DNA from 2 places in the Paenibacillus sp. JNUCC 34 genome. Region 2 is predicted to be linked to the other one. Evidence: predicted binding sites of a transcription regulator. Region 2 holds the regulator's gene; the other holds the start of a gene.

The links. Region 2 encodes Rex, which represses fermentation and respiration genes when NADH is low (regulators of the CRP and FNR family bind a similar motif). Its sites were predicted from a motif close to TTGTGAAATATTTCACAA; they were not measured.
Region 1: a site for Rex is predicted at 2,262-2,279, ahead of AC2TF5_RS01835 (TorD/DmsD family molecular chaperone). Genes of this name have one in related genera too.

Annotation. Positions count from the first base shown of each region.
Region 1 is NZ_CM177770.1:410,897-415,435, forward strand. It holds gene mobA (molybdenum cofactor guanylyltransferase) at 1-433, shown strand, start outside; gene AC2TF5_RS01825 (LysE/ArgO family amino acid transporter) at 475-1,092, shown strand; gene moaA (GTP 3',8-cyclase MoaA) at 1,123-2,127, opposite strand; gene AC2TF5_RS01835 (TorD/DmsD family molecular chaperone) at 2,526-3,230, shown strand; gene AC2TF5_RS01840 (efflux RND transporter permease subunit) at 3,437-4,539, opposite strand, start outside.
Region 2 is NZ_CM177770.1:3,719,159-3,723,697, forward strand. It holds gene AC2TF5_RS17355 (hypothetical protein) at 1-189, opposite strand, end outside; gene AC2TF5_RS17360 (cell wall elongation regulator TseB-like domain-containing protein) at 436-954, opposite strand; gene AC2TF5_RS17365 (amidohydrolase) at 983-2,284, opposite strand; gene AC2TF5_RS17370 (redox-sensing transcriptional repressor Rex) at 2,271-2,924, opposite strand; gene dinG (ATP-dependent DNA helicase DinG) at 2,970-4,539, opposite strand, start outside.

The sequences.
Region 1 (4,539 bases), 2.7 Mb from region 2:
TTGTCTATCTGCTTCCCGCTCGGCCTGGAATGCAGTAGCGGCTTGTGATATGCCATTTGTTACCGCTGATATTATACAGATACTTTTGCGGATAGCCGCTGAAGATTCCTTGACACCAGAGTCAGGAATACGGGTCAGAACAATGGACCGCCATGATCGTCATGATGATGTTGCTCCGTGGGATGCCGTTGTTCCTGTTATGGATGGGAAGCCGCAGCCGCTCCTTGCCGTATACCACCTTGATGTCTGCACAAGTTTGGAATATCGCTTGCGCAGGAATGAGCTGCGCATGACGGATTGGTTAAGCGATTTGAACGTTCTTTACATTCCGGTGGAGGAGCTGGCCCGGCTGACGGGGATAGACGCCGCGAAGGGGCTGTTTAATATGAACCAGCCGGAGGATTATGAGATTGCTTGTGGTTGGGTTGAATGAGGATCATTAGAGAATGATCGTTAAAAGGGGAGAGAGAGAGATTGATTGAAGCGATTTTCCATGCGGTGCTGCTGGCTTTCGGGCTGATTTTGCCGCTAGGTGTGCAAAATATATTCATTTTTAATCAGGGAGCGGTGAACTCGCGTTTTATCCGTGCATTACCTGCCGTTCTAACGGCATCGGTATGCGATACACTGTTGATCTTCGCAGCGGTAGGCGGTGTTTCACTCGTTATTTTGAAGTTCGCTTGGCTCGAAACGACGATATACGCCGTGGGGGTTCTGTTTCTGCTCTACATGGGATTCAGTATCTGGAGATCCAAAGGCGGAGGAGGTGGACAATCCGATCCGCTGTCTGCCCGCAAGCAAGTACTTTATGCGGCGTCGGTGTCCCTTCTGAATCCGCATGCGATATTGGATACCATCGGCGTAATCGGGACGAGCTCACTCGCTTACGAAGGAATGACTAAATGGATATTCGCATTGACTGCGGCAATCGTTTCGTGGCTGTGGTTTCTAGGTTTGGCCTTGGCAGGCCGGATGCTGGGCAGAGTGGACACGACGGGCCGGAGCATTGCGGTACTGAATACCGTTTCGGCCTTGATCATTTGGCTACTGGCTCTCTATATGGCGCTGCAGTTATTCGGTGTTATTACATAAAGAAGCTCCGCAGTTGCGGAGCTTCTTTTGTTACCCGCCGATTTGCGACATGCGCCGGTTGGTCGGGGTATGACTTTGAGCTTTTTTTTCAAGAGCCAGGGCCATCTCGTGGTTTTGCGGTTTGCCGCCGAGTGCTTTGCGGAACAAGGAAGCCGTGGCTTCAGGATCGTGAGCAACGCGGCGGACATTCAATTCATCCGACCAGTACAGACACGCTTTAATATGTCCGTCAGCCGTTAGACGCAGCCTGTTGCAGGAGTCGCAAAAGTGGTCGCTTACCGGATGGATGAGTCCAAAAGTGCCTGCAGCACCCTGTATTTTCATATTACGAGAGGGGCCGTTGCCTGCAGGTCCCTGGTCATCTTGAAAGGTCCAGCCGGCTTCGTGGCACACATCCGTCACATGACTAAGCGGAATGTATGTTTTGCGCCATTCCTCTGAAGCCTGCCCGATCGGCATATATTCTATAAAGCGAACATGCAGCGGACGGTGAATCGTCATAGCTATAAAATCTTGTATCTCATCCTCATTAAAGCCGTTCATAAGTACCATGTTCAGCTTGATTGGATCAAGCCCGGCTTCATATGCGGCTTCGATGCCTTCAAGCACCTTCTGCACATCTCCACCCCGGGTAATCTTGGCATAGCGTTCTTTGTGCAGCGAATCAAGGCTGATATTGATCCGGGTAAGTCCTGCTTCTTTCAAAAGACGGGCCTTGGAAGACAACAGAAGCCCGTTTGTCGTAAGTGAAATATCTTGAATTCCTTCAATATCTGAAATCATGGCAACCAGTGACTCCAGATCTTTACGGACGAGTGGTTCACCGCCGGTTAGCCGTACTTTGGATACGCCCATAGGTGCGAGCACTCGCAGAACGGAAGCAATCTCTTCATAGCTCATGATCTCGTCATGCGGCTGAAACACCATGCCTTCTTCTGGCATGCAGTACACACATCGCAGATTACAGCGGTCCGTTACGGATATTCGGATATAGTCATGAATCCGCCCAAAGGAGTCCGTCAAAGGTTCAATCATCGGTTTCATCTATCGGAATCCCCTTTCCAGCTTGGCATGGTCACATTGTAGCGATTGCTGTAGCGGGAGTCAATGGAAGGGACGTTAAAAAATATTGAATTTTGAACAGTTAAATTTGTTGTAAAAGTCGGAGCGTGTGAACTGTATCACAGAAAACGTTTACAAGGTTCATTATACTGAGCTTACAGGCACATGCTTCTCCCCTGAAAAGTGTGCCGCTCATAGAATAGCTGAACCATCCAAGTGAAGATGGTAAGCATGTTTTCAAAATGATTTCCGAAATTTTCCGAAACTTTCGGAAATCATTTTTCATAAAATTACCCCATCCTAGAATCTTTTAAGATATAATGTGAAAGATATCAACATCCAACAAAGAGATCACCATTAGGAGGTTCGATATGACGATATCATCATCTGTTCGAACATTGGAGGTACCTGAAGTCTGTCACAGGTGGCTGGAAAATCGGGGGACGATTTATCAGCTGCTCACTGAATTTTTGGGCCACTGGCCTACACTGTCTTTAGTTGCACATTGGAGCCGCAGCAGCGGAATTGGTAAAGCGGCGGAGCTGACCCGCGGAGGACGCGAGCTCATGCAGTACTTGAGCGGTCGTTCACCGGAGGAACTCGTGCGAATTTGCGAACGGGAAGGCACAGAGTACAGCAGATTGCTGCAGCACTCGAAGCAGCGGCCGCTTGCAGAATCCCGTTATTCTCCTTATTCCTGTCGTGCGCAGGATCTATCTGACTTTTACGCTTCAGCTGGAACTGCCTTTAAGAAAGTCAGCGGAGAGCCTGACGATCATATTGCGATCGAGCTTGAATTTATGACCATACTGCATGATCGCATGCTGAACAGTGCATACTGCGAGGACAGCATGCTACGTTTGATAGATATACAGAAAAAATTTCTGGAAGAGCATCTACTCACCTGGATTCCAGCGATGTGCAGAGAGCTGAATGCTTCTACGACAAGCCCGCTTTACTTGGCAGTTTCGCGTTTGCTAGAAGAGTTCCTTGAATATGATTTGTCAATGCTCCGCACCTGGAAGCAGTCTTGTCTGGTAGCAGATGAGCCGGTCCGTGAAGTTGTGTTAGTGTAACAGAGAATAACGATCAGGGTATATATAAAGGCATGCTTTCCAGACGGAAGCATGCCTTTTTTCTATGGGGTGTAGAAGCAACGGCTTTTTGTTCTACACAAACACCAAAAAAGGAGCTGCCTTCGCAGGTCTAGTTCAGACCTTATGGAGGCAGCCCCTCTATGGAATGGAATGTTATTCTTTAAGCATTACGTTTAGTGACCGGTTTAATCTTCGATCCGCTTTTTGCGGAACTTCATCAGGAATTCATACACAATAGGTACAACGACCAGCGTAAGCAGTGTTGAGCTGATCAAGCCGCCGATAACGGTTATGCCGAGTCCGCGGGAAATGATGCCTGCACTGCTCTCCCATCCGAACACAAGCGGGAGCAGAGCGCCAATCGTGGCGAGTGCGGTCATGAGAATCGGACGAAGACGTGTCGCTCCGGCTTCAAGCAGCGCTTCACGAGTAGACAAGCCATCACGTTCCTTGTGAATAACACGGTCGATCAATACGATAGCATTTGTCACTACGATACCGATCAGCATGAGCACACCCATCAGTGAGGATACGTCCAGCGTTTCACCCGTAATGAGCAGGGCGATAATCACACCGATGACGATGAACGGAAGCGAGAATAGAATCGCAAACGGTGCGAGCGCACCACCGAAGGTGACAACGAGAACGAAGTACACGATAGCGATAGCTGCCAGCATAGCGAGCCCCAGCTGTCCGAAGGTGTCATTGATCTGTTCAGTAACCCCGCCGAAGCTAACAGATACACCCTCAGGAAGCTTCATCTCGTCCACTTTTGCCTGCAGGTTAGTGGAAGCAGAACCTACGTCGGTTGTAATCATATCTGCATTAACGGTAACGACCATCTTGCCGTCGATACGCATAATGGAGTCAGGTGATGTACCTTTTTCCACTTTTGCGACATCTTTGATCGGAATCTCCATTCCGAGCGGTGAAGTGATAGTTTCGTTTTGAATATCCTCGATACTCTTATATGTCTGACTGTCAGCTTCGATATACACTTTATATGATTTATTATCGATTTTCACTTCAGTCAATACCGGACGCTCATGAACCGGGCTGAGCTTCATAGCCAGTTGTCCGGCAGTCAGGCCGAGCGAGCTGAGTTTCTCCTGATCGGCTACCAGTGTGTACTGTTCATAGGCTTTAGACAAGCTGGTTTTTGCATTTTCAAAGTTGGCGGTGTCTTCTTTAGCCAGCTCCAAAATGTCTTCAGCTACAGGCTTGATCTGCTCCAGTGTATCACCAAAGACATTGACGGTAAGCTGGCTGCCACCAAAGCCACCCATGT
Region 2 (4,539 bases):
TAAATCAAGCTTAAAAGTGACTGTATCCTGTGTAATATCTATTTGAGAGTTTTTCACTCCATCATACTGTGATACCACATTGGCCAGTGGATTCTGAAGAGCCATTTGTCGATACAGAAACCAACCGCCAAAAAGCACCGATGCCGATATTACGACCGTCAGAACGATAGGAACAATGCGTAATTTCAATGAAGTTTCCTCCTTGTTATATGATGTGTATAATTCGTATATCATATTTGATATAACAATTATGCGTATAGTAACACTACTTTCAACCTGCCTGTGGAATACAAATAAGAGTATATCACATCTTATATACCTTTTTCATTTAAGTCTGTGAAAATATTTAAAACTATTTTATCCAAATTTTACGTAAACGCTTACATAAAATCTTGTTATTTAACACTCCGCCTTTTGATGGAGTGTTAAATTTTGCTATTGATTTGGTAGAATAATGTCTTCACCGATCTGATTTCCATCCTGAAACCGATAAAACCTATATTTCGTCTCATTGTTCAGCTGGTATAACAGTTGCCATGCGTATTCTCCTTCATACATACCTAGAACAAGCCTTTCAATTACCGAACCAGGCAGGTCATTCTTAATCTGATTACGCATTTGAGCTTCCGACATTCCACCGCTCAGAGGTTCGCTGTGTACAGCTTTGGCTCCATCCAGTGGTTTTTTCTCTTCCGTAAACTTCACCCATACGACGATATCCTGGTTTTCCGTATCCTTACCGGTAACAACCCAGTAAATGCTCTCTTTATCCCATACCGATTTATAAGTTTTGTCTTTCTTCATCAAACCGCCATATTGCTGAGCCGCCTTGATAGCCGCGTTCTCTTCCGACCATTTACCAGACATTACATTTGAATAATAAATCTGAATAGACAGCAATATGAGCAGAAAACCGGAAATGCCAAGAAGTATCCACTTCGTTTTTTTCTTCAATCTGCGTTCCTCGCTCCCTTGTTATTCCCTAGAGGGTCAACAGCCGCTCGAACGCACTTTGGGCTTCACGGCGAATCTTTTCTTCATCCAATGTAAGGCAAACTCCGTTTTTGACGACCTGTTTACCATCTACCCAGACATGCTCCACGTCCTTGGCACTAGCTGAATAAACCGCATGCGAGATAAAGTCCGTATGAGGCAGAAAATGTGCCTGATCGGTATTTAACGCGATAAAGTCCGCTTTCATGCCGGGAGCCAACGTCCCAACACCGTCTAAGAATAATGATTTCGCTCCGTATTCTGTTCCCATACGCAGTGCTTCCACAGCAGGAACTGCTGTCGGATCACCACTAACACCCTTATGAATAAGAGCAGCCAGTCTCATTTCCTCAAACATATCCAAATTGTTGTTGCTCGCAGGACCATCCGTTCCCAGTGATACGGTAATTCCCGCTTTAAGCAGCTCCGGTACCCGGGCGACACCGCTTGCCAGCTTCAGGTTGCTTCCCGGATTGTGGGATATCGCTACCTTATGAGCCGCCAAAATCTCAATCTCTTCATCCGTTAAATGAACTGCATGCGCAACAAGCGCCGGACGTGAGAAGACGCCGAGCTTTTGAAGATGGGCTACTGGCCGTACCCCATAATCCCGAACATTCTGCTCGACTTCAGTAACTGTTTCCGACATATGGGTGTGAATCGGCAAGTCCAGATCGTGAGCAATCTGCACAAATTTTTCGATGTAATCCGGAGGACATGTGTAAGGCGCATGCGGCGAAATCATCGTCGTGATACGTCCATCAGCTTTACCGTGCCAGTCCTTAGCAAATGCTGTAGCCTCCCCCAGCTTGTGATTCTGAACATCTGGAGGACACAAACCGATTACACCGCGAGTAAGTACACCACGCATACCGGATTGCTCAGTTACGACTGCTACCTGATCCATATGATCATACATATCAAGGAAGGTCGTTGTACCGCCTTTCAGCATTTCGATCACAGACAGCGAGGTACCCCAATATACATCATCAGCCGTAAACTTCGCTTCCATCGGCCACATTTTCTCCTGAAGCCATACCTGAAGAGCCAGATCATCCCCGTATCCACGAAGAAGCGACATCGCCGTATGACCATGCGTATTCATTAGACCAGGCATGAAAAACAGATATGTGCCGTCGATAATCTCCGTATCTTCCTCAACCTTCGGCTGTTCTTCACCGATATAGGTAATGAGATCGTCTTCGATGACCATATATCCGCGCAGAACCGGCTTTTCATTCTGAAGTACAGCAAAGGTACCGTTTTTAATCATCCATTTACGCTTCGTCATGATCGCCATCTTCCTTTCCGTTATCTAAATAATAAGCCAGACTCTGCAAATCCGTCGTGAAATCAGCTGTATGAATCCGGATGTGCGGAGGAGCTTTCAAGATCGTTGGCGCAAAATTCAGAATCGCTTCAATACCGGATGAGATCAGTTTATCCGCTACATCTTGTGCTTCGACATCAGGAACGGTAATAATCCCGATCCGGATTCCGAACTCCTTAATAGTTGCCGTCAATTCTTCCATCGACTGAACGACTAAATTGTTGATTTTAGTGCCGACTTTTGGAGTATAAGCATCGAATATAGCTACAATCTTCATATTGTCTTTCAAAAAAGCGTTGTAGTTGGACAGAGCGTGTCCAAGATTACCAGCACCCACCAACACTACATTAATCTGCTGGTCCAGCTTAAGAATATGACGGATTTTCTCGATCAAATATGAGACGTCATAACCAATCCCTTTTCTGCCAAAATCGCCAAAATAGGCAAGATCCTTGCGGATTTGCGCCGGGTTTAGGTCGAGCTTCTGTCCAAGCTCCTGTGAGGACACCGTTGCAACCTCACGAAGATGAAGTTCGTTCAGGTAGCGCAAATATACGGGCAGTCTGCGAACCACGGCCTCCGAAATTTTATCCGATTTCATGCATGCTCCCCCTAATCATAAACTCAAAGTAATTATTTTCAATTCTTATTGTATTGCCTCGTCCCCATGAAGCCATTCCGCAATGCGGGGAACCATCTGCTCAGTCCGCATATGTTCCATTTTCGGGCCAGGCAGTGAATATAAAAAGTATTTTCCATAATAAGATTCAATCACACGGGTATCATAAACAATTACAATACCTTTGTCTTGAGCTGTTCGCACAAGACGCCCGAAACCCTGCTTAAAGCGAATAACCGCCTGAGGTACGGATAGTTTCATGAACGGATTTTTCTTTTGCTGCTGCAGTAGCTCGCTCTTCGCTTCAACAAGGGGATGGTTCGGCGGTTGAAACGGTAGCCTTACGATAGCCAGGCATGTCAACGCCTCACCCGGAATATCGACCCCTTCCCAGAATGAGCTTGTCCCAAGCAGCACCGATGCGCCGCTGTCCTGAAACCTTCGGATCAGCTTGGTTCGGCTTGATCCATCCATCCCTTGTCCGAGTACGGATATATCACTGGATGACAGAACTTCCTTAAGCGGATCATACACCTGGCGCAGCATACGGTACGAGGTAAACAATACCAGCATCCGTCCATGAGTCGCCTTAGCGGCATCTGCAAGTGATTGAACGAGTGTACTCACAAAGTTCTGATCCCCCACGGACCCCTTAACACTTGGGAAATCCCTTGGAATTAATAACAGTGCCTGCTCACGGTAATTAAACGGTGACGGAAGCTGCACGGTATTCAGCTGTCCCTGATCTGAAGCATCCTGCAGCCCAAGATTATCGATCATATACTGAAACGATTTATCTACAGATAGAGTTGCAGAAGTGAGGATGATACTACTTTTTTTATCGAAGAACAGCTCTTTCAACTGCGCGCTCACATCAACTGGCACGGCAAACATCTGCAGCGATTTACTACGGAAATTACCGTTCGCCTCCATCCAATAGACCACGCCTTCATCGTTCAGAGTCATGAAAAATTTCAGATTCTCCCGGTGCGCAGCCAAGTCCTTAAAGAGGCCATTAATATCGGTAATCAAACTGTCTGCACCATAATCATTCAGTTCTTCCCGAACCTCAGATGTTAGCATGTCTCCTTTGCGAACGACGTCTCCCAAGGTGACGTGAATCTGATTCTCTAACTCCGTCAAGCTTTCCCAGTCTTTTGGCTTCTTGGTTGGTGACAGTCGGAGTGTAAATTGTCCTGCATCCCCCGCAGAAGCATCTCCGCGTTCAGGAAGAAGTCCGAACAGAAGGTCGTTAAGCCGGTCCCAGCTCTCCTTGACAGTAATTAGATCAGGGTATAGCCGATCAATGACGCCCGTCCATTCCCCCGCCTTTTCGTGCGCCGACGTTTGAAGCAGTTGACGGAGTGCTGGCAACTGTCCATTGCGGCTATCCTTATAGAGACGTGTAAGGGTGTGTACCACCGTAAAATATTTCATATGGAGCCCGAGATGTTTACCCGCCACATCTTCCAAGTGATGAGCCTCGTCAATGACCAACCGCTCATACGACGGCAGTAGCTGATGATTTGCTTTTACATCGGTAAACAATTTGGAATGGTTCGTAATAACCACATCCGCAATACCCGCTTCATGCTTC